One region of the Ideonella flava genome, then DNA from elsewhere that is predicted to be linked to it. Evidence: predicted binding sites of a transcription regulator. Region 1 holds the regulator's gene; each other region holds the start of a gene.

What was found. Region 1 encodes HrcA, which represses chaperone genes, less so after heat shock. Its sites were predicted from a motif close to TTAGCACTCNNNNNNNNNGAGTGCTAA; they were not measured.
Region 2: rpoH (RNA polymerase sigma factor RpoH) is a predicted target of HrcA. The motif match lies at 4,285-4,311, and genes of this name have one in related genera.
Region 3: groES (co-chaperone GroES) is a predicted target of HrcA. The motif match lies at 4,148-4,174, and genes of this name have one in related genera.

What each region holds. Positions count from the first base shown of each region.
Region 1 is NZ_JBPZHD010000014.1:132,457-139,069, reverse strand. It holds gene ACS5PM_RS27440 (H-NS histone family protein) at 1-535, opposite strand, end outside; tRNA gene ACS5PM_RS27435 (tRNA-Ile) at 841-917, opposite strand; gene hrcA (heat-inducible transcriptional repressor HrcA) at 952-1,980, opposite strand; gene ACS5PM_RS27425 (NAD kinase) at 2,051-2,926, shown strand; gene recN (DNA repair protein RecN) at 2,946-4,625, shown strand; gene rapZ (RNase adapter RapZ) at 4,726-5,625, shown strand; gene ACS5PM_RS27410 (LON peptidase substrate-binding domain-containing protein) at 5,622-6,251, shown strand; gene mutY (A/G-specific adenine glycosylase) at 6,186-6,613, opposite strand, start outside.
Region 2 is NZ_JBPZHD010000007.1:121,556-128,168, reverse strand. It holds gene ACS5PM_RS16480 (FAD-dependent monooxygenase) at 1-68, opposite strand, end outside; gene ychF (redox-regulated ATPase YchF) at 200-1,294, shown strand; gene fumC (class II fumarate hydratase) at 1,342-2,730, shown strand; gene ACS5PM_RS16465 (hypothetical protein) at 2,727-4,016, opposite strand; gene rpoH (RNA polymerase sigma factor RpoH) at 4,355-5,284, shown strand; gene ACS5PM_RS16455 (SCO family protein) at 5,343-5,948, opposite strand; gene cyoE (heme o synthase) at 5,969-6,613, opposite strand, start outside.
Region 3 is NZ_JBPZHD010000007.1:13,870-20,482, forward strand. It holds gene ACS5PM_RS15905 (patatin-like phospholipase family protein) at 1-1,762, opposite strand, end outside; gene groL (chaperonin GroEL) at 1,960-3,606, opposite strand; gene groES (co-chaperone GroES) at 3,738-4,028, opposite strand; gene ACS5PM_RS15920 (DNA gyrase inhibitor YacG) at 4,231-4,386, opposite strand; gene zapD (cell division protein ZapD) at 4,452-5,207, opposite strand; gene coaE (dephospho-CoA kinase) at 5,309-5,920, opposite strand; gene ACS5PM_RS15935 (prepilin peptidase) at 5,924-6,613, opposite strand, start outside.

The sequences.
Region 1 (6,613 bases):
GCTTCGTGGCGGAGCCTTTCGTCGCTGCGGGCGCCTTCTCGGGAGCCGAACTGTCGGCACTGCGCCGGGAAGACTTCCGGGCGGCAGGGCGGCCGGCCGGCTTGCGCGCGGCCTTCTTGGCTGCGGCACCGCCACGCCCCCGGGACGCCGGCTTGCGGGGCGTCTTGGCCGGCTTGTCTTCGTTGACCGATGACCCCGTTGCTGCATCGATCAGGAAGGCAGTCCTGTCGGCCGCGCCTGCGATCCATCCCGGCGGCTTGCCGCGACCCGTCCAGGTCTTGCCCGTAGCCGGATCACGGTACATGGGCACCCCGCCGGTCTTCGCGGCCTTCCCGGTCTTTCGAGCCGGACGCGCACCGCCGGCCTTCTTGCCGCGCTTCGCGCCGAATCCGAGATCCTCGGCGGTGAATCCATATCGATCGATCATCTCCTTGACTTTGGCAATCGCTTGCGAAGCTTCGGATTTGATGAGCGCATTCGCCTTCTTCTCGAGTGCGGCGATTTGCTTTTTGATTGCAGCCAGGCTGTTTGCCATGGGAGTCCTATCAAGCAGTTGCAACTCGCGGAGTCTAGCGAAGTGACCTTGAATGTCGAGCATTCGATTCGACGCTCTCACCGAGAAGCATTCGATCCACCGCGATTCCGATCGGCATTCGAATGTCTTGTCCTTTTCGATGCGCCGGCTTGGCCATCCGAAAGAATGGAATGGCTTTTGAAAGTGAAATGGGCATGGGCCTGTCGGCCGAGGAACAGGTGGGCGTGCAAGACAGCGATCGGAATGCGACCTGTGCGGTCACTGCGCTGCGCGCTTGGACACACGCGCATTCATCCAGTTTTCGTTGGTAGGCCGTGTTGGACTTGAACCAACGACCAAAGGATTATGAGTCCTCTGCTCTGACCAACTGAGCTAACGGCCCCCGGGGGAAAGCGCGATTCTAGGCGGCGGATGACTCAACGCTGGGACAAGGCGTTGCCGACCAGCCTGGAGGTGATGTCGACGATCTGGATCATGCGGTCGTAGGCCATGCGCGTCGGGCCGATCACGCCCAGGGTGCCGACGATCTGGCCGTCCACCTCGTAGGGGGCCGAGACGACCGACAACTCTTCGTAAGGGACCACCCGGCTCTCGCCGCCTATGAAGATGCGCACGCCCTCGGCGCGGCTGGACGTGTCCAGCAGGCGCATCAGCTGGGTCTTCTGCTCGAAAAGGTCGAACAGCTTGCGCAGGGAACCCAGGTCGTTGCCGAAATCCTGCACGCCCAGCAGGTTGCGCTCGCCGCTGACGATGACCTGGTCCTGCGTCTCGGCCGCCGCATCGCTGCCGACCTGCACCGCGGCCTGCATCAGGCCGGCGATCTCGCCGCGCAGCGCGTCGATCTCGCCTTTCAGGCGCTCGCGGACCTCCTCGATCGTCAGGCCGGCGTAGTGCGCGTTGAGGTAGTTGCTGGCCTCGACCAGTTCCGACTGGGTGGGATCGTGGGCGGTGAAGATGACGCGGTTCTGGACATCGCCATCCGGCGCCACCAGGATCACGAGCACCCGGCGCTCGCCCAGGCGGAGGAACTCGATGTGGCGAAAGACGCTGGGCTTCTTGGGCGCGGTGACCACGCCGACGAAGCTCGACAGGTTCGACAGCAGCTGGGCTGCCTGCGCGATCACGCGCTGGGGCTGGTCCGGGTGCAGTTGCTCGCGAGCGGCGGCGAAATCCGGCGAGGAATGCTCGAGATCGAACGCCCGCGTGGTGAGCATGGTGTCGACGAACAGGCGGTAGCCACGCGCCGTGGGGATGCGGCCGGCCGAGGTGTGGGGGCTGACGATCAGGCCCAGGTCTTCTAGGTCGGCCATCACGTTTCGGATGGTGGCCGGCGACAGCTCCAGCCCCGAGGCCTTCGAAAGCGTGCGCGACCCCACCGGCTGGCCATCCGCGATATAGCGTTCCACCAGGGTTTTGAGCAGGGATCGGGAGCGCTCGTCGAGCATGAAATCATTGTAAGGACCGGGCCCCGCCAAGGCATTTGCGTAAAAGCCCCTGTGGTGTAATTTGCCCGCCATGCCCACCCGCTTCCGCCACGCCGCCCTCATCGGGAAGTACCAGGCCCAGGGCATCCGGCCGATGCTGCAGGGACTGGCCGATTTCCTCATCCGACACGGACTGGAGGTTTCGCTCGAACGCGAAACCGCGCTGAACACCGATTGGGCCGAGCACGGCGCCTTCACCCAGGCCGAGCTCGGCGCACGCTGCGACATCGCCATCGTGGTGGGTGGCGACGGCACCATGCTGGGCATAGCGCGAGAGCTGTCCGCGTTCAACCTGCCGATGGTGGGCATCAACCAGGGCCGGCTCGGCTTCATCACCGACATCCGCGCCGCCGACTGGGCCGAGGTGCTCGGCCCCATGGTGCAGGGCGACTTCGAGGAAGAGCGCCGCGCCATGATCGAAGGCGAGGTCTGGCGCGACGGCGAGATCATCTTCGAGGGCCTCGCACTGAACGACGTGGTCGTCAGCCGCGGCAACACCGCCAGCATGGTCGAGCTGCGCATCGATGTGGGACCGGAGTTCGTCGCCAACATCCGGGCCGACGGCCTGATCATCGCTTCGCCCACCGGGTCCACCGCCTACGCCTTGTCGGCCGGCGGGCCCATCCTGCATCCGGCCATCGCCGGCTGGGTGATGCTGCCGATCGCCTCGCACACCCTTTCCAACCGGCCCATCGTGCTGCCCGACGGGCAGGACGTGTCGGTCACCATCGTCGCCGGGCGCGACTGCAGCGCCAACTTCGACATGCACCGCCTCGCGAGCCTGCTGCACGGCGACCAGGTCCGCGTGCGCCGCTCCGCACAGGCGGTGCGCTTCCTGCACCCGCTGGGCTGGAGCTACTACGCCACGCTGCGCCGCAAGCTGCGCTGGTACGAAGGCGTGGTCTGAATCCGATCTCCCACCTCCCATGCTGAAGAGCCTCACCCTCAAGGATTTCGTCATCGTTCGTGCGCTGGACGTCGAGTTCGACGCCGGCTTCTCGGTCCTCACCGGCGAAACCGGCGCCGGCAAGTCCATCCTCATCGATGCGCTGCAGCTGGCGCTCGGCGCCCGGGCCGAGAACCACGTGGTGCGAGAGGGCGCCGCGCGCGCCGAGATCACCGCCGCCTTCGACGCGCCCGCGTCGCTGGCGAGCTGGCTGGAGGATGCCGGCTTCGACTCCGGCGAAGACACGCTGCTGCTGCGGCGCATCGTCGATGCCAAGGGCGGCAGCCGCGGCTTCATCAACGGCAGCGCAGCCACCGTCGCCCAGCTGCGCGAGGTCGCCGATCACCTGATCGACATCCACGGCCAGCATGCCTGGCAGGGCCTGACCCGCCCGGCCTCGGTGCGCGCGCTGCTCGATGAGCAGGCCGGCATCGACCCCAAGCCTTTGGCGGTCGCCTTCGAAGCCTGGCGCGACGCCTCGCAGGCGCTGGCCTCCGCACGCACCCGGCAGGGGGATCTCGCCAGCGAGCGCGAACGCCTGCAATGGCAGATCGGCGAGCTCGATCGCCTGGCGCCCGGGGCGGACGAATGGCCCGAGCTCAATGCCGAGCACCAGCGCCTGGCCCACGCCCAGGCCCTGCTCGATGGCGCCGGGCAGGCGGCACGCGACATCTCCGGCGACGACGGCGACAGTGCCTCGCGGCTCGTCTCGCGCGCGCTGTCCGCGCTGGAAGGCGTGGCCGACTTCGATCCCCGGCTCTCGCCGGTCCTCGAGGTGCTGCAGGGCGCGCAGGCCCAGCTCGAGGACGCCGCCCACACGCTCAACGCCTACCTTTCGCGCACCGACCTCGATCCCGAGCGCCTGAGCGAGCTGGACAACCGCATGTCCGCCTGGTTGAGCCTCGCGCGGCGCTATCGCCGCCCGCCGGAAGAGCTGGCCGCGCTGCTGGCCGAATGGCGCGAAGCCCTGCAGGCGCTGGACGAAGCCGCCGACCTGGAGGGCCTCGAGCAGCGCGTGGCACAGGCGCTGGCGGCGTGGCAGGCCGAGGCCAAGTCGGTAAGCGCTGCTCGCAAGAAGGCCGCCAAGCCGCTGGCCCAACGGGTCACCGATGCGATGCAGCAGCTCGGCATGGCCGGCGGCCGTTTTGAAGTGGCGCTGCAGCCGCTCGAAGAGCCGCAGTCCTACGGGCTGGAGACGGTGGAGTTCCTGGTCGCCGGTCATGCCGGCAGCGCCCCGCGGCCGCTCGGCAAGGTGGCCTCGGGCGGCGAGCTCTCGCGGCTGGCGCTCGCCATCGCGGTGACCACGGCGCAAGCCCGGCAGCAAGGCGGCGCCAGCAGCAGCCCCGCCACCCTGATCTTCGACGAGATCGACTCCGGCGTGGGCGGCACGGTGGCCGACTCGGTGGGCCGCCTGATGAAGCAGCTCGGCCGCAGCGCCCAGGTGCTGGCCGTCACCCACCTGCCGCAGGTGGCCGCCTGCGCGGATCACCACTTCGTCGTCGCCAAGGCCACCGATGCCGGCCAGACGCTGAGCCAGGTGGCGCCGGTGCACGGCGAGGCGCGGGTGGGCGAAGTGGCGCGCATGCTCGGTGGCGACCGCTCCTCGGGCACCAGCCTCGCGCACGCGCAGGAGCTCATCCACCGGGCGGTGAAGACATGATCACCGCCCGATCGGCCGCAGGGCACTGTCGCCTTCCGGCGCCAACTTGCCGAGGGCCACAGGGCGCGCTGCGCGCCTGCACCGGCCCCAGGGCAGGACCATGACCGACGAGGCGACACCCCCGCCGGCACGCCGCGCCGTCGTGCTGGTCACCGGCATCTCGGGCTCCGGCAAGTCGGTCGCCCTGCACGCCCTGGAAGACGCCGGATTCTTCTGCGTCGACAACCTCCCCCCCGAGCTGCTGCAGGATTTCATCCGCGTCGAGAGCGGCCACGGCGTGGACCGGATGGCCATCGCGGTCGACGTTCGCACCGCCGGCTCGCTGCCGCACCTGCTGCCGGTGCTGGATCAGCTGCGCAGCGCCGACGTCAACGTGCGCAGCCTTTTCCTCGACGCCGGCACCGAAGCCCTGGTCAAGCGCTTCTCCGAGACGCGCCGCCCTCACCCCTTGAGCGCGACGCAGAACGACGAAGGCGCGATGCACCGAGCGCTGGTCGACGCCATCGAGCTCGAGCGCACCTTGCTGGCCGATCTGCGTGAGCGCTCCACGGTGCTCGACACCTCGCAGCTGCGCCCGGCCCAGCTGCGGCTGTGGGTGCGAGACCTGGTGCAAGCCACCTCGAGCCGGCTGACCCTCGTCTTCGAATCCTTCGCCTTCAAGCACGGCGTGCCGCTGGATGCGGACCTCGTCTTCGATGTGCGCGTGCTGCCCAACCCCTTCTACATCCGCGAGCTTCGCCCCCTGACAGGACGTGACCAGCCAGTGGCCGACTACCTCGAGCAGCAACCCGAGGTGGGCGAGATGCTGGGCCAGATCGAGGGCTTCGTGCGGCGCTGGCTGCCGGCCTTCGAGAGCGACCAGCGCAGCTATCTCACGGTCGCCATCGGCTGCACCGGCGGCCAGCATCGCTCGGTCTACTTCGTCGAGCAGCTCGCCGCGCTTTTTGCCGGGCGCGTCGCCACGCTGCGCCGGCACCGCGAGCTGGACGCGCGGGCATGAATGAAACCGGCGGCGCACAGCCGCTTGCGCTGTTCCCGCTTCGCACCGTCCTGTTTCCGGGCGGGCGTCTGTCGTTGAAGGTGTTCGAGGCGCGATACCTCGACCTGGTGGCCAGCTGCCTGCGCGAAAGGCGGCCCTTCGGCGTGGTCTGCCTCCTGCAGGGCGGTGAAGTGCGGCAGGTCGGCGGGGCGACGACGGACACGCGCTTCGAGCCGGTGGGCGTGCTGGCCCACCTGGCGGATGTCGACGCCATCGGCACCGGCCTGCTGCAAGTGCACTGCGACGGCGGTGCGCGCTTTCGCTGGCAGGCGGCGCACGAGGGCCCTGACGGCCTGTGGCTGGCGCAGGGCATCACGCTGCTGCCACCCGACCCGGCGATCCTGCCGGACGAGCGCTTCCAGGCGACCGTGCTCGCGCTGCATCGCGCCTACGATGCACTCGCCCACCGGCCGCAGGCGGACCTGCCGCCCGAGCGGCATTTCGACGATGCCGGCTGGGTCGCGAATCGTTGGTGCGAACTCCTGCCGGTGCCACTGAATGCGCGGCAACAGCTGATGGCGCTAGCGGACCCGCTGCAGCGGCTCGCGCTCGTCGACGAGTTCCTGCGCGGCAAACAGCTGATCTGACGCGGCCAGCAATCGCGCGATGGGCGCCGGCAGCCCGAAGGCGCCGAGATCGGCGCGCGCCACCCAGCGCCCTTCCGGCCAGCGGGCGGCGAGTTCTTCTTCCGAGGGCGAGCCCGCATTTAGCTCGTGGCGCACCGGCTTCAGGTACAGGTCGAGGTGGGTCAGCACATGGGTGACGCCGGGCCACTCGGTGGTCTGGCCGGGCCACGTAGCGGCTTGCTCGCGCGCCTCCTCCCGGGTGTCGAACTCCGGCAGCGACCACAGCCCGGCCCAGACGCCGCGAGCCGGACGCCGCACCAGCCAGACGCGGTCGCCCTGCGCCAGCCAGAGCAGTGCCACCTCGCGAGCGCTTCGCTTGAGCT
Region 2 (6,613 bases), on a different contig from region 1:
GCCAGCGTCAGGGCCAGGGCACGGCTCACGATGCCCGAGCCGAGGATGCGCACGTCGTAGGCGGTCATGTAGCGGCGGATTGTAGGCAGCCCGCCTAAAATAGCGGGTTCGGCGCACTGCAAGCCCACCCCTATCCCCTGTTCGGGGTCGAGTTCGGGGTCGACAGGGGTGCGCCCTCTCACCACCCCCGGAAGCCCCCATGAGCCTCAAGTGCGGCATCGTCGGCCTGCCCAACGTCGGCAAGTCCACCCTGTTCAATGCCCTGACCAAGGCCGGCATCGCCGCCGAGAACTACCCGTTCTGCACCATCGAGCCGAACGTCGGCGTGGTGGAGCTGCCCGATGCCCGCCTGCAGGCGCTGGCCGGGATCGTGGAGCCCGAGCGCGTCGTGCCGGCGATCGTCGAGTTCGTCGACATAGCGGGCCTGGTGGCCGGCGCCAGCAAGGGCGAGGGCCTGGGCAACCAGTTCCTCTCGCACATCCGCGAGACCGACGCCATCGTCAACGTCGTGCGCTGCTTCGACGACGAGAACGTGATCCACGTGGCCGGCAAGGTGGACCCGATCGCCGACATCGAGGTCATCCAGACGGAGCTGTGCCTGGCCGACCTGGCCACGGTCGAGAAGAGCCTGCAGCGCTACAGCAAGGTGGCCAAGGCGGGCGGCGACAAGGAGGCCCAGCGACTGGTGGACGTGCTGAAGAAGTGCGAGGCCGCGCTGAACGAGGCCAGGCCGGTGCGATCCATCGCCTTCAGCAAGGAAGAGCAGGTGGTTCTCAAGCCGCTGTGCCTGATCACCGCCAAGCCGGCGATGTTCGTGGGGAACGTGTCCGAGTCCGGCTTCGAGAACAACCCCTACCTCGACCGCCTGCGCGACTACGCGGCCAGGCAGAACGCTCCCGTCGTGGCCATCTGCGCCAAGACCGAGAGCGAGCTGGCGGACATGAGCGACGAGGACAAGTCGATGTTCCTGGCCGAGATGGGCCAGGACGAACCGGGCCTGAACCGCCTGATCCGCGCCGCCTTCAAGCTGCTGGGCCTGCAGACCTACTTCACGGCGGGCGTGAAGGAAGTGCGCGCCTGGACGATCCACGTCGGAGACACAGCGCCCCAGGCTGCCGCCGTGATCCACACCGACTTCGAGCGCGGCTTCATCCGCGCCCAAACCATCGCCTACGACGATTTCATCCAGTACGGCGGCGAGCAGGGCGCCAAGGATGCCGGCAAGATGCGGGCGGAAGGCAAGGAGTACGTCGTCAAGGATGGCGACGTGCTGCACTTCCTGTTCAACGTCTGAGCGGTGTCCGGCAGCTTGCCCGGCGGGCGCCGCCGGGAGCTGCCGACATGACCCGACCTGCCACCCGAACCGAGCGAGATTCGTTCGGCGACATCGAAGTCCCCGCCGAAGCGCTCTGGGGCGCGCAGACCCAGCGCTCGCTGGAACACTTCCGCATCTCGTCGGAGCGGATGCCCGAGGCGCTGCTGACCGCGCTGGCCCGCATCAAGCGAGCCGCGGCAGAGGTCAACGCCGAGCTGGGCCTGCTGGACAGTGGACTGGCCCGCGGGATTGTCCTGGCGGCCGACGAAGTCCTCGCCGGGCGTCACCCCGGGGCCTTCCCGCTGTCCGTCTGGCAGACCGGCTCCGGCACCCAGACCAACATGAACATGAACGAGGTGCTGGCCAACCGCGCCTCGGAGCTGCTGGGCGGCGAGCGCGGCGAGGGCCGGCGCGTGCATCCCAACGACCACGTCAACCGCGGCCAGTCGTCCAACGACGTCTTCCCCACCGCCATGCACGTGGCCGCCGCCGTGGCGATCGCGCACGACCTGCTGCCGCCGCTGAAGGCGCTGCGCGACACTCTGGCCGCCAAGTCCGAGGCCTTCGCCTCTATCGTCAAGATCGGCCGGACCCATCTGCAGGACGCGACCCCGCTGACCCTGGGCCAGGAGATGTCGGGCTGGGTGGCCCAGCTGGATCTCGCGCAGCGGGCGATCGAGCTGAACCTCGCGGGCCTGCACGAGCTAGCGATCGGCGGCACCGCCGTCGGCACCGGGCTGAACACCGATCCGCGCTTCGGCGATCGCGTGGCGCAGCGGCTGGCGGCCGACACCGGGCTGCCCTTCCGTGTCGCCCCCAACCGGTTCGCGGCCCTGGCCGGTCATGAGCCGATGGTTGCAGCGCACGGCGCGCTCAAGGCCCTGGCGACGGCCCTCACCAAGATCGCCAACGACGTCCGCTGGCTGGCCTCGGGACCGCGCAGCGGCCTGGGCGAGCTGCGCATCCCGGAGAACGAGCCGGGCAGCTCCATCATGCCCGGCAAGGTCAACCCGACGCAGTGCGAGGCGCTGACCATGGCCTGCTGCCAGGTGATGGGCAACGACGTGGCCCTGGGAATAGGCGCCGCCAGCGGCAACTTCGAGCTGAATGTCTACAAGCCGCTGATCGCCCACGCCTTCCTGCAGAGCGTGCGGCTGCTGGCCGACGGCATGGCCAGCTTCGACGCCCACTGCGCGCGAGGCATGGAGCCGGACGAGGCGCGCATCGGGGAGCTGCTGGAGCGCTCGCTGATGCTGGTGACCGCGTTGAACCCGCACATCGGCTACGACCGCGCCGCCGCCATCGCCAAGCATGCGCATGCGAATGGCCTGTCGCTGCGCGAGGCCGCGCTGGCCGTGGGCGGCCTGACGGGCGAGGAGTTCGACGCCTGGGTGCGTCCGGAAAAGATGGTCTAGGCGAGCGGCGCGCCGGCATGGCCTGCGAAGCGGAATCCCAGCTGCATCTCGACCAGCGGCACCGGGTAGGTCGTCTGGCAGCGCCAGCCTCGCCAGGCCAGCCCTGACAGGCCGGCGCGCCGCAGCACCGCCGTCAGGACGCTGGCGTGGTCGCCGATGCCGGCCAGAGGCGGGAGCGCTGCCCCGGCCGCCAGCTGCTCTATCGGTGCGCTGAGGTTCAGGCGGCGGTAGTGCGGCACGCCAGGCACCGGCGGCGTCAGCAGCGCGCCCGTCGGCCCCGGCAGGTAGAAGCCGACCTGAGGCAAAGCATCCGGCCACACCCCGTCGGCGAGGTAGATCTCGCGCACCAGACGCTGGCAGGGCGTGTTCAGCATGTAGTTGCGCACCACGGTGCTCGGCTGGGCGGGATGCAGGGGCTCGATGGCGCTGTAGCGCATGGCGGTCGTCAGCCGGGCCGGCAGCGGATCCGACCCCTGCGGGCCGAGCAGGAAAGTGCAGCTGCTGCCTTCGCGCTCCACCTCCAGTGCGGGCAGCGGCAGGCTGGAGCCTTCGGCGATGAAGTAGCGGCGGGCGTCCTCGGCATCGCTCGCTCCGGGCGTGCCGCCGTCGACCGGCCGAACGGCCAGGGGGTCGGGAGGCGCGCCGGACGCTTCGGGCTTGGCGTGCAGGCTGAGCAGGGGCAGCGGCGTGCCGGGGGTGATGCGCCGCAGGCCGATCCGCCGGTGCACCTCCACGGCATCCACCCGCTCGCCATCGGGCGACGGGAACAGGAAGATGGCCGTCGACAAGGTCTCGCAGTAGTGACCGAAGAGAAAGGAGACGGCCTTGAAGGACGCCTGCCGGGCCATCTGTTCCCTTCGCTCGCGGATGGACGAGAGCTCTTCGCCCAGACGGGCATCGAGGGCCTGGCGGCCGCCAGGCAAGGCGTCCAGCAGGGCTGCGAAGGCCTCGACTGCGCGCTCGAAAACCGGCAGGCGCTCGGCCGCCTCGGGCACCTGGCGACTGCGCTCCAGCAGGATGCGCAGGCCGGTGGGGGAAGGCAGGAGGTGGAGGAACTGGGAATCCGACTCGGCCTTGACCGCCTGCACCAGGCGGCTCGCCAGGCTCTTGTCCAGCCCGATGCGGCGCATCAGACGAACCGGCCGCGGCGGTTGGCCGGCCAGCGTGTCCAGCAGGGGGATGAGCGACTCCCGCAGTGCCACCGCCACCGACGCCTCGGGCGGCTCGCCGGCCGTTTCGGGAGCTGGGAGGGTGAGGTCAGTCAGCAGTTCGGTGACGGAAGGCACGGTTGCAGGCGACGGCAATGGGAGGCTGCGCGGAGTATCGGCGATGCAGGACGTCGCCTCGAAGGGGCTTGACCCGGCACGAGAGGCATCTTTTCTTTCCCGCAGAGCACAAATCGTGCGCAGCTCATAGTCGTGACATTTTTCACGCTTGGAGGCAAGAACAACGCCGCAAAGATTCTTCTGCAGAATCGACCGTATCGCCTGCCGGGGCAGGTCGCCTTTTTCCAGATGCAGACCTGGACTTGAGAACCGGGCCCGGAACCACCACTTAGCACTCGCGGACAAGGAGTGCTAATATTTGCGGAACCGGGCAGCCGCCTGGTGAGTCACATCCTTCGATGAACCACACCACCGCCTCCACCTCCCTGGCCCTGCGCGACCCGTGGGCGCTGGTCCCGCCGGTCGGCAACCTCGACGCGTACATCTCGGCCGTCAACCGCATTCCGCTGCTCACGCCGGAAGAGGAGTCGAGCTTCGCCACGCGCCTGCGCGAGACGGGCGACCTCGAGGCCGCCGGCCGCCTGGTGCTCTCGCACCTGCGCCTGGTCGTCTCGGTCTCTCGCCAATACCTGGGCTACGGCTTGCCGCACGGCGACCTGATCCAGGAGGGCAACGTCGGCCTGATGAAGGCCGTCAAGCGATTCGACCCAGCGCAAGGCGTGCGCCTGGTGAGCTACGCGCTTCACTGGATCAAGGCCGAGATCCACGAGTACATCCTGCGCAACTGGCGCATGGTCAAGGTGGCCACCACCAAGGCCCAGCGCAAGCTGTTCTTCAACCTGCGGTCGATGAAGCAGGGCCTGAAGAACCAGGCCGTCGAGGGCGAGACCTTCCGCAGCGCCCTGACGCCGGCGGAGATCGACGTGGTGGCTCGCGAGCTCAACGTCAAGCCGTCCGAGGTCGTCGAGATGGAAACGCGGATGGCCGGCGGCGACGTCGCCCTGGAGCCGCAGACGGACGACAGCGGCGAGGAGACCTTCGCGCCCATCACCTACCTCGCCGACGAGAACCACGAGCCCACCCGGGTGCTCGAGGCCCGTGGCCGCGACCAGATGTCCAGCGACGGGATCGCCAGCGCGCTGGACCAGCTCGATGCCCGCAGCCGCCGCATCGTCGAAGAACGCTGGCTCAAGGTGAACGACGATTCCACGGGTGGCATGACGCTGCACCAGCTGGCGGCCGAATACGGCGTCAGTGCCGAGCGCATCCGCCAGATCGAGGTCGCCGCGCTGAAGAAGATGCGCAAGGCGCTGGAAGCGACGGCCTGACCGGGTCCGCACGCAACGACACTGCAACGGCCCTTCGGGGCCGTTTTCCGTTGCCGCCTCAGGCGCCTTCCAGCAGCGCCTTCACGTCCTGGGCGAGGGCCTCGGCACCGGCGCCGTAGCGCTCCGCCAGCCGCACGCGCCCCTGGGGATCGAAGACATAGGAGTTGGCGGTGTGGTCCATGGTGTAGCTGCCGTCGGCCTTGCCGGGCACCTTGGCGAAGAACACCTTGAACTCGCGCGCCACGTCCTTCGTCTGGTCCACGCTGCCACGCAGCGCCACGAATCCGGGCCCGAAGCTGTTCACATAAGCCTTGAGCACGGGCGCCGTGTCGCGCTCCGGGTCGACGGTGACGAAGACGCCGACGACCTTGTCGCCTTGCTCTCCCAGCTTCTTCTTCACCGCGGCGATTTCGGCCAGCGTCGTCGGGCAGACGTCGGGGCACTGGGTGTAGCCGAAAAAGACGACGGCCACCTTGCCCTTGAAGTCCGCCAATGTGCGCGGCTGGCCGTCGGCATCGGTGAGGTTGAGCTGGCGCGCATAGTCGGCGCCGGTGATGTCTATGCCCTGGAAGGCGACGGGCGTCTTCTGGCAGCCGGCCAATCCGGCCAGCGCCAGGCCGGCGAAACTCATGGCAGCGAGGCGGCGAAGGAAGGGAGTCGTCATGGGTGGGTGCGCTTTCGGGGTCAGGCCAGCAGCGGGCTCAGGTAGTGGTCGACCAGCAGCGCCGCGAACAGCAGCGACAGGTGAAGGATCGAGAAACGGAAGGCCTGGCGGGCCAGGGTGTCCGAATAGTCGCGCCAGAGGCGGAATCCATACAGGATGAACGCCGCGCCCAGCATGATCGCCGCGGCCAGGTAGATCCACCCGCTCATGCCGTACACGAAGGGCAGCATCGTGCCGGCGAACAGCACGATGGTGTAGAGAAAGACGTGCAGTCGCGTGAACTCCGCGCCGTGCGTCACCGGCAGCATCGGCAGGCCCGCGCGGGCGTAGTCCTCGGCGCGGTACAGGGCCAGCGCCCAGAAGTGCGGCGGCGTCCAGAGGAAGATGATGAGGCACAGCAGCCAGGCCTCGGGGCCCGCATCGCCGCGCACGGCTGTCCAGCCCAGGACCGGAGGCATGGCCCCGGAGGCGCCGCCGATCACGATGTTCTGCGGCGTCAGCGGCTTGAGCACCACCGTGTAGATGATGGCGTAGCCGACGAAGGTCGCCAGCGTCAGCATCATGGTCAGCGGATTCACCCACAGCCAGAGGATGGCGCAGCCGATCGCGCACAGCAGCAGCGAGAAGGCCAGCGTGTGGCGATCGGCCAGCTCGCCCTTGGCCGT
Region 3 (6,613 bases), on a different contig from region 1:
ATTGCGGGAAGTTGGCGTAGTCCAGCTGGTCGATCACCACCCGTGCTCTCACGGCGACCTCGTTCCAGGTCTCGGCCGTGGTGGGTCCCGAGTAGTCCGCCGCGAGCAGGACGGGCTCGGTGCTGCCCGCCTGGTGCGTCAGGCCCAGTCGCAGTTCGCCGAGGTTGCTCCAGGGCTGACCGATGTCCACCCCGATGCGGCCGGTGGTGCGCCGCAGCTGTCCCACCTCCGGCCCGGCATCGGCCTGGTACAGGGTCAGCACCCGCCGTTCGGCCAGGCCCCATCCCGAGACGAACCAGTCGTCCCACAGCCCGAGTGTCCAGTTCAGCGGGTGGTAGAGCTCGCTGTACAGCTGCGGCACCTCGCCGATCTGCAGCCGGTTGCGCCACTCGGTCCCGCTGTCGGTGAGCCAGTGGCGGTTGTGGCTGATCTTGATGTTGAAGTCGCTGTGGCCGCCGAAGTCGGTCGCCAGGTCGAGCCCGATGCGCAGGTAGTTCGGCCCCCAGGGCTTGTCCTCCAGGTCGAAGACCAGGCCCGTCGCGCCGCTCGTGGTGTCGACGAGGCGGTAATCGGCCCGCACGTAGTCGCCGCTGGCGGCGAGGTGGCGCGCGTCGCGGGCGGCGGCGGCGGCGTCGAAAGGGGCGCCCGGTTGCGACAGCAGCTGCGCCTCGAAGCGCGCCGGATTGGTGACGGTCGTGCCCTCGAAGGCGACGAAGGCGAGCTTGGCCTGGGGCACGCCGCCGCTGTGTCGTGCGGCTCGCCAGGCGGCATAGCTGTCTGCGGGCAGGGCCAGGGAGGCGAGCCTTGGCTGCAACGCTTCAGCGCCTTCCTCGCCGATGCGGATGAGGTCGGCGGCCCGGTTGAAGTCGCTCGAAGTCAGCGCGCCCAGGTCGGGAGCGACCAGCAGGTCCTGGGCCGGCCTCAGCGAGGCGAGGCTGCGCTTGACGTTCTGCTCGGTCAGGATGTTGATCATCTGCGCCGTCAGGCCCAGGGCCGAGCTCAGCGTGTCGCGCGGCGCGAGCGGGGTCCCGATGCTGACCGCGATCACGATGTCGGCGCCCATCTCGCGTGCCACGTCGACCGGCACGTTGTTGACCAGGCCACCGTCGCCCAGCACGCGGCCGCCGAGCTCCGTCGGCGGGAAGACGCCGGGCACGCTCATGCTGGAGCGCAACGCCATCGCCAGGTCGCCTTCGCCGAGGACCACGGCGTCGCCGGTCTCCATGTCCGTCGCCACGGCGCGGAAGGGAATGGGGAGCTGGTCGAAGCGCTGCACCGACCGCACCGGCAGCGTGAAGCGGCGCAGCAGCGTCTCCAGGCCCCGGCTCGACACGGCGCCCTGCGGCGCGCGGAACTCGCCGTCCTCGGTGAGCCCCAGCTCGATCGCCGAGGCGATCTCGAAGTCCTCTTCCTTGCGGCGTTGCGAGAGCTGTTGGCGCGCCACCCGTGTCTCGAACAGGCGGACCCAGTCGACGCGCTTGAGCTCCTGCTCGATGTCGTCGGCCTTCATGCCGCTGGCGTAGAGGCCGCCGACGATGGCGCCCATCGAGGTGCCGGCGATCACGTCGATGGGAACGTGCTCGCGCTCGAGCACCTTCAGCACGCCGATGTGGGCCAGGCCGCGGGCGCCCCCACCCGAAAGGACCAGGCCGATCCGGGGCCGCGATGGCGCGGCAGCCGCCTCGGCAGGGGCCGCTTGCGCGTTCGCACACATCGTCGAGGCCGCGCAGCCCAGGGCCAGCAGGAGGTCACGCCATCGCATGGGCGCGGATTGTCGCCGGCTGCAGCGGCTCGTCAGGCCGGGCGCGTGCGCGTCTTGCTCGGCCTTTCGCCGAACTGCGGCTGGTAGGCGCGGGCGAGCTGGCCCGCGTCCTGGAAGCCCCACCGCGACCGGCGCCAAGAAAAAAGGCCACCCGGAGGTGGCCTTTCGTGGAGCGAGGGGCTTGCCCGGGCGTGAACTTACATGTCCATGCCCATGCCGCCCATGCCGCCCATGCCACCAGGCATGCCGCCGGCCGGGGCGTCGTCCTTCGGGGCTTCGGCGACCATGGCTTCGGTGGTCAGCATCAGCGACGCGACGGACGCGGCGTTCTGCAGCGCGGTACGAGTCACCTTGGTCGGGTCCAGGATGCCCATCTCGATCATGTCGCCGTAGGTGTCGTTGGCGGCATTGAAGCCGTAGTTGCCCTTGCCGGCCAGCACGGCGTTCACGACGACGGAGGCTTCGCCACCGGCGTTGTAGACGATCTCGCGCAGCGGGGCTTCGATGGCCTTCAGGACCAGCTTGACGCCGGCGTCCTGGTCGGCGTTGTCGCCCTTGATCTCACCAGCGGACTGGCGGGCGCGCAGCAGCGCGACGCCACCGCCGGCCACGATGCCTTCCTCGACGGCGGCACGGGTGGCGTGCAGCGCGTCTTCGACACGGGCCTTCTTCTCCTTCATCTCGACTTCGGTGGCGGCACCGACCTTGATGACGGCCACGCCGCCGGCCAGCTTGGCCACGCGCTCTTGCAGCTTCTCGCGGTCGTAGTCGCTGGTGGCTTCCTCGATCTGGACGCGGATCTGCTTGACGCGGGCTTCGATGTCCGCGGCAGCGCCGGCGCCGTCGATCAGGGTGGTGTTTTCCTTGCCCACTTCGATGCGCTTGGCCTGGCCCAGGTCGGCCAGCGTGACCTTCTCGAGCGACAGGCCGATCTCTTCGGCGATGACCTTGCCGCCGGTCAGGATGGCGATGTCTTCCAGCATGGCCTTGCGGCGGTCGCCGAAGCCCGGGGCCTTGACGGCGCAGACCTTCAGGATGCCGCGGATGGTGTTGACCACCAGGGTCGCCAGCGCTTCGCCTTCGACTTCTTCAGCGATGATCAGCAGCGGACGGCCGGCCTTGGCGACGGCTTCGAGCGTCGGCAGCAGGTCGCGGATGTTGCTGATCTTCTTGTCGAACAGCAGCACGAACGGGTTCTCGAGGATCGCCGACTGCTTTTCGGGGTTGTTGATGAAGTAGGGCGACAGGTAGCCGCGGTCGAACTGCATGCCTTCGACGACGTCCAGCTCGTTGTTCAGGCTCTTGCCGTCTTCGACGGTGATGACGCCTTCCTTGCCGACCTTGTCCATCGCGTCGGCGATGATCTTGCCGATCGATTCGTCGGAGTTCGCGGAGATCGTGCCGACCTGGGCGATTTCCTTGCTGGTGGTCGTCGGCTTGGAGGCCTTCTTCAGCTCTTCCGTCAGGCTCAGGACGGCCTTGTCGATGCCGCGCTTGAGGTCCATCGGGTTCATGCCGGCGGCCACGTACTTCATGCCTTCGCGCACGATGGCCTGGGCCAGCACGGTGGCGGTGGTGGTGCCGTCACCGGCGTTGTCGCTGGTCTTGGAAGCGACTTCCTTGACCATCTGCGCGCCCATGTTCTGGAGCTTGTCCTTGAGCTCGATTTCCTTGGCGACCGACACACCGTCCTTGGTGACGGTGGGCGCGCCGAACGAGCGCTCGAGCACGACGTTGCGGCCCTTGGGGCCCAGCGTGACCTTGACCGCGTTGGCCAGGATGTTCACGCCTTCGACCATGCGGTGACGCGCGTCGGCGCCGAAGATGACGTCTTTTGCTGCCATGTTTGATTCTCCGAATTCAGTTCAAAAGGTTCTGCGCGTGGCGAGTCACTTTTGTCTTCGGCCGGCCCTTCGGGCCTTAACCTGGCGCAGCCAGGTTAGCCTTCGACGGAAGTAAATCGCCCTCGGGCTATTTACTTCTCGACGACAGCGAACAGGTCGTCTTCCTTCATGACCAGCAGTTCCTCGCCATCGACCTTGACGGTCTGGCCGGAGTACTTGCCGAACAGCACGCGGTCGCCGACCTTGATGTTCAGGGCCACGAAGTCGCCCTTGTCGTTGCGCTTGCCGGGGCCGACGGCCAGCACTTCGCCCTGGTCGGGCTTCTCGGCGGCGTTGTCGGGGATCACGATGCCCGAGGCGGTCTTGGTTTCATTTTCCAGGCGCTTGACGATCACGCGATCGTGCAACGGACGAAGCTTCATTGCATCTCCTTGAGGCATTGGCAATCAGTGAGGGTGCGAGTCACCAATGAAGTTGGCGCTCATTCACATGAGGCAGTCCGCCGAAGCGGACCACCGGAACGCGTCTCTGCCGCTGGCTATTAGCACTCCAGCGGATCGAGTGCTAGCAGGATTATAGGGACCGTCGACGCGGATTCAAGACCCGCCCTGTCGACGGATGCCCTCACTCCTGGTCGTCGGAGGGAGGGGGCGAGCCGACGCGGTAGTCCTCGCTGGCCCAGGCGCCGAAATCCTGCCCCTGGCAGCGGGCGCTGCAGAACGGCCGAAAGGCGTTCTCGGGCGAAAACAGGGCCGGCCGGCGGCAAGTGGGGCAGGGCACCAGGCGGGGCCTGCGAGGGGGAACAGGCGGCTCGGGTGGCGTAGGCGCGGCCATCGGGGCGACTTTCAGACGCAGAGGGACAGGTCGAAGGTGGCGTCGCCGTGGAAGGGCTTCAGTCGGCCTTCGGCATCGGCGCGCATCAGCCGCACCGACACCATCAGGCGATGGCCGCTGATCTCGGGCACGAGCCCGAGCGACTCGTCGATGCGCAGGCGCAGCAGGTGGTAGGTGCGCCCGGCGGGCAGGCTTTGCTGGTACTGGCCCGCTTGCGCCACGACGCGGTGCGGCACGCCGGCATCGCGCAACAGGTTCAGCAGCAGCAGCAGCGCCTCGGCCAGCGGCACGAGGGTGTCGACCCAGTGGGTCAGGTCGCTGCGCCGCTGCTCCGGCGCCAATTGCTGCCAGGCATAGTAGGCGGGCAGGTCGAACGAACACGTGCCGCCGGGGATGCTGATGCGGCTGCGGATGCTCATCAGCCACTCGTTGGAGGTCAGCGTGTGCCCCGCCTTGCCGGCGAGGTGGTTCAGGCTGGCGTGCGCGTGGTCGATGCGGCCGGTGATCTCGTCGAGCGCGGCCTCCGAGACGCTGGGGTTGCCTCTGAAGGCCTGCAACTGGGCGCGGTGGCGTTCCAGTTCCTTCAGCAGATCCGACTTGAGATCGGCTCGCGAGGCGACGTCCATGATCTCGAACAGCGTGACCAGCGCAAAGTGGTGGTCGACGGCCGAATCGCGTGGCAGGAGGGCGTGCAGCCGGGCGAACAGGTGCTCCAGCCGAAGCATCGTTCGAATGCCTTCGTTGAAGGGGTATTCGTAGAGAACCAAGTGCTGTCGTCCTTGCGCAACCTGCCCGGGCACAAGACCCGGGAAAGCGTTGATTGTTTCACAGCACTTGCCGGCGCCGCCTCAGCGCCTGCGGCACCCCCTCATGGCCACCAGCGTTGCCACAGGCGCGCGACCATGGCCTCGAGGCCGGCGAGTGTCATGCCGGCGCCGTTGTGGATCACCGCGTCGGCTATCCGCCGGCGAGCAGGGCGAGACGCCTGCTGGGCGATGACTCTTCGCACCTCGTCCGCCGGCCAGCCGGAGCGCTGCATCACCCGTTCGACCTGCAGGGCCTCATCGCAGTCGACGACGAGGATGCGGTCCACCCTCTGGCGCCAGTGCGCGGATTCGGTCAGCAGGGGCACGTCGAACACGACCGGCTGGCCGGCGCCCGCCGCGGCCGCACGCGTCTGCGCCTCCTGGCCGATCAGTGGGTGGAGGATGGCTTCGAGGCGCTGCCGCTTGGGGGCCTGGGCGAACACTTCGGCCCGCATGCGCGAACGGTCCAGCGCTCCCGAGCTGTCGATCATCTGGCGGCCGAATGCCTCGGCGATCGGCGGGAGCGCCGCGCCGCCGGGCGCAGTCAGCTCGCGGGCTATCGCATCCGTGTCGACGATCAGGGCCCCGAGGCGGGCGAGCGCGGCGGCCACCGTGCTCTTGCCGCTGCCGATGCCGCCAGTCAGTCCGGCGTGCAGCGGGGCCGCGCTATTCACCGGCTACCAACCCAGCCAGCGGTTGATGGGCGCGCTGCCCACCAGGATCACGATCAGGCCGCCTCCCGCCAGGAAGGGGCCGAAAGGCACGTACACGCCTTGCCGGAGGGCGCCGGAAAACTTCAGCCACAGGCCGATCACCGAGCCGACGACCGAAGACATGAGGATGATCGGCAGGATCGCGGGCAGTCCCAGCCAGGCTCCGAGTCCGCACAGCAGCTTGAAATCGCCGTAGCCCATGCCCTCCTTGCCGGTGGCCAGCTTGAAAAGCCAGTAGATCGACCACAAGGACAAGTAGCCCACGAGAGCGCCCCCGACGGCGCTGGGGAGTGACACCGTCGTCCAGCCCAGGGCCGACGCCGCGAGGCCTCCTCCGATCAGCGGCAGGGTGATCGACTCGGGCAGCAGGGTCGTGTCCCAGTCGATCGCCGCCAGGGCCAGCAAGGTCGCGATCACCGCGCACCACATCAAGGTGGCCGGCTGCGTACCAAAACGCCAGCCCGCCGCGGCGAACAGCACGCCCGTGAGCAGTTCCATCGCGGGATATCGCCACGAAATCGGCGTCTTGCACGCCGAGCAGCGTCCGCGCAGGCCCAGCCAGCCCACGACCGGCAGGTTTTCGTACCACCGGATCTGGTGCCCGCATTTCGGGCAGGCTGAGCCCGGCCGCCACAGGTTGTAGGCAGGAAGCGC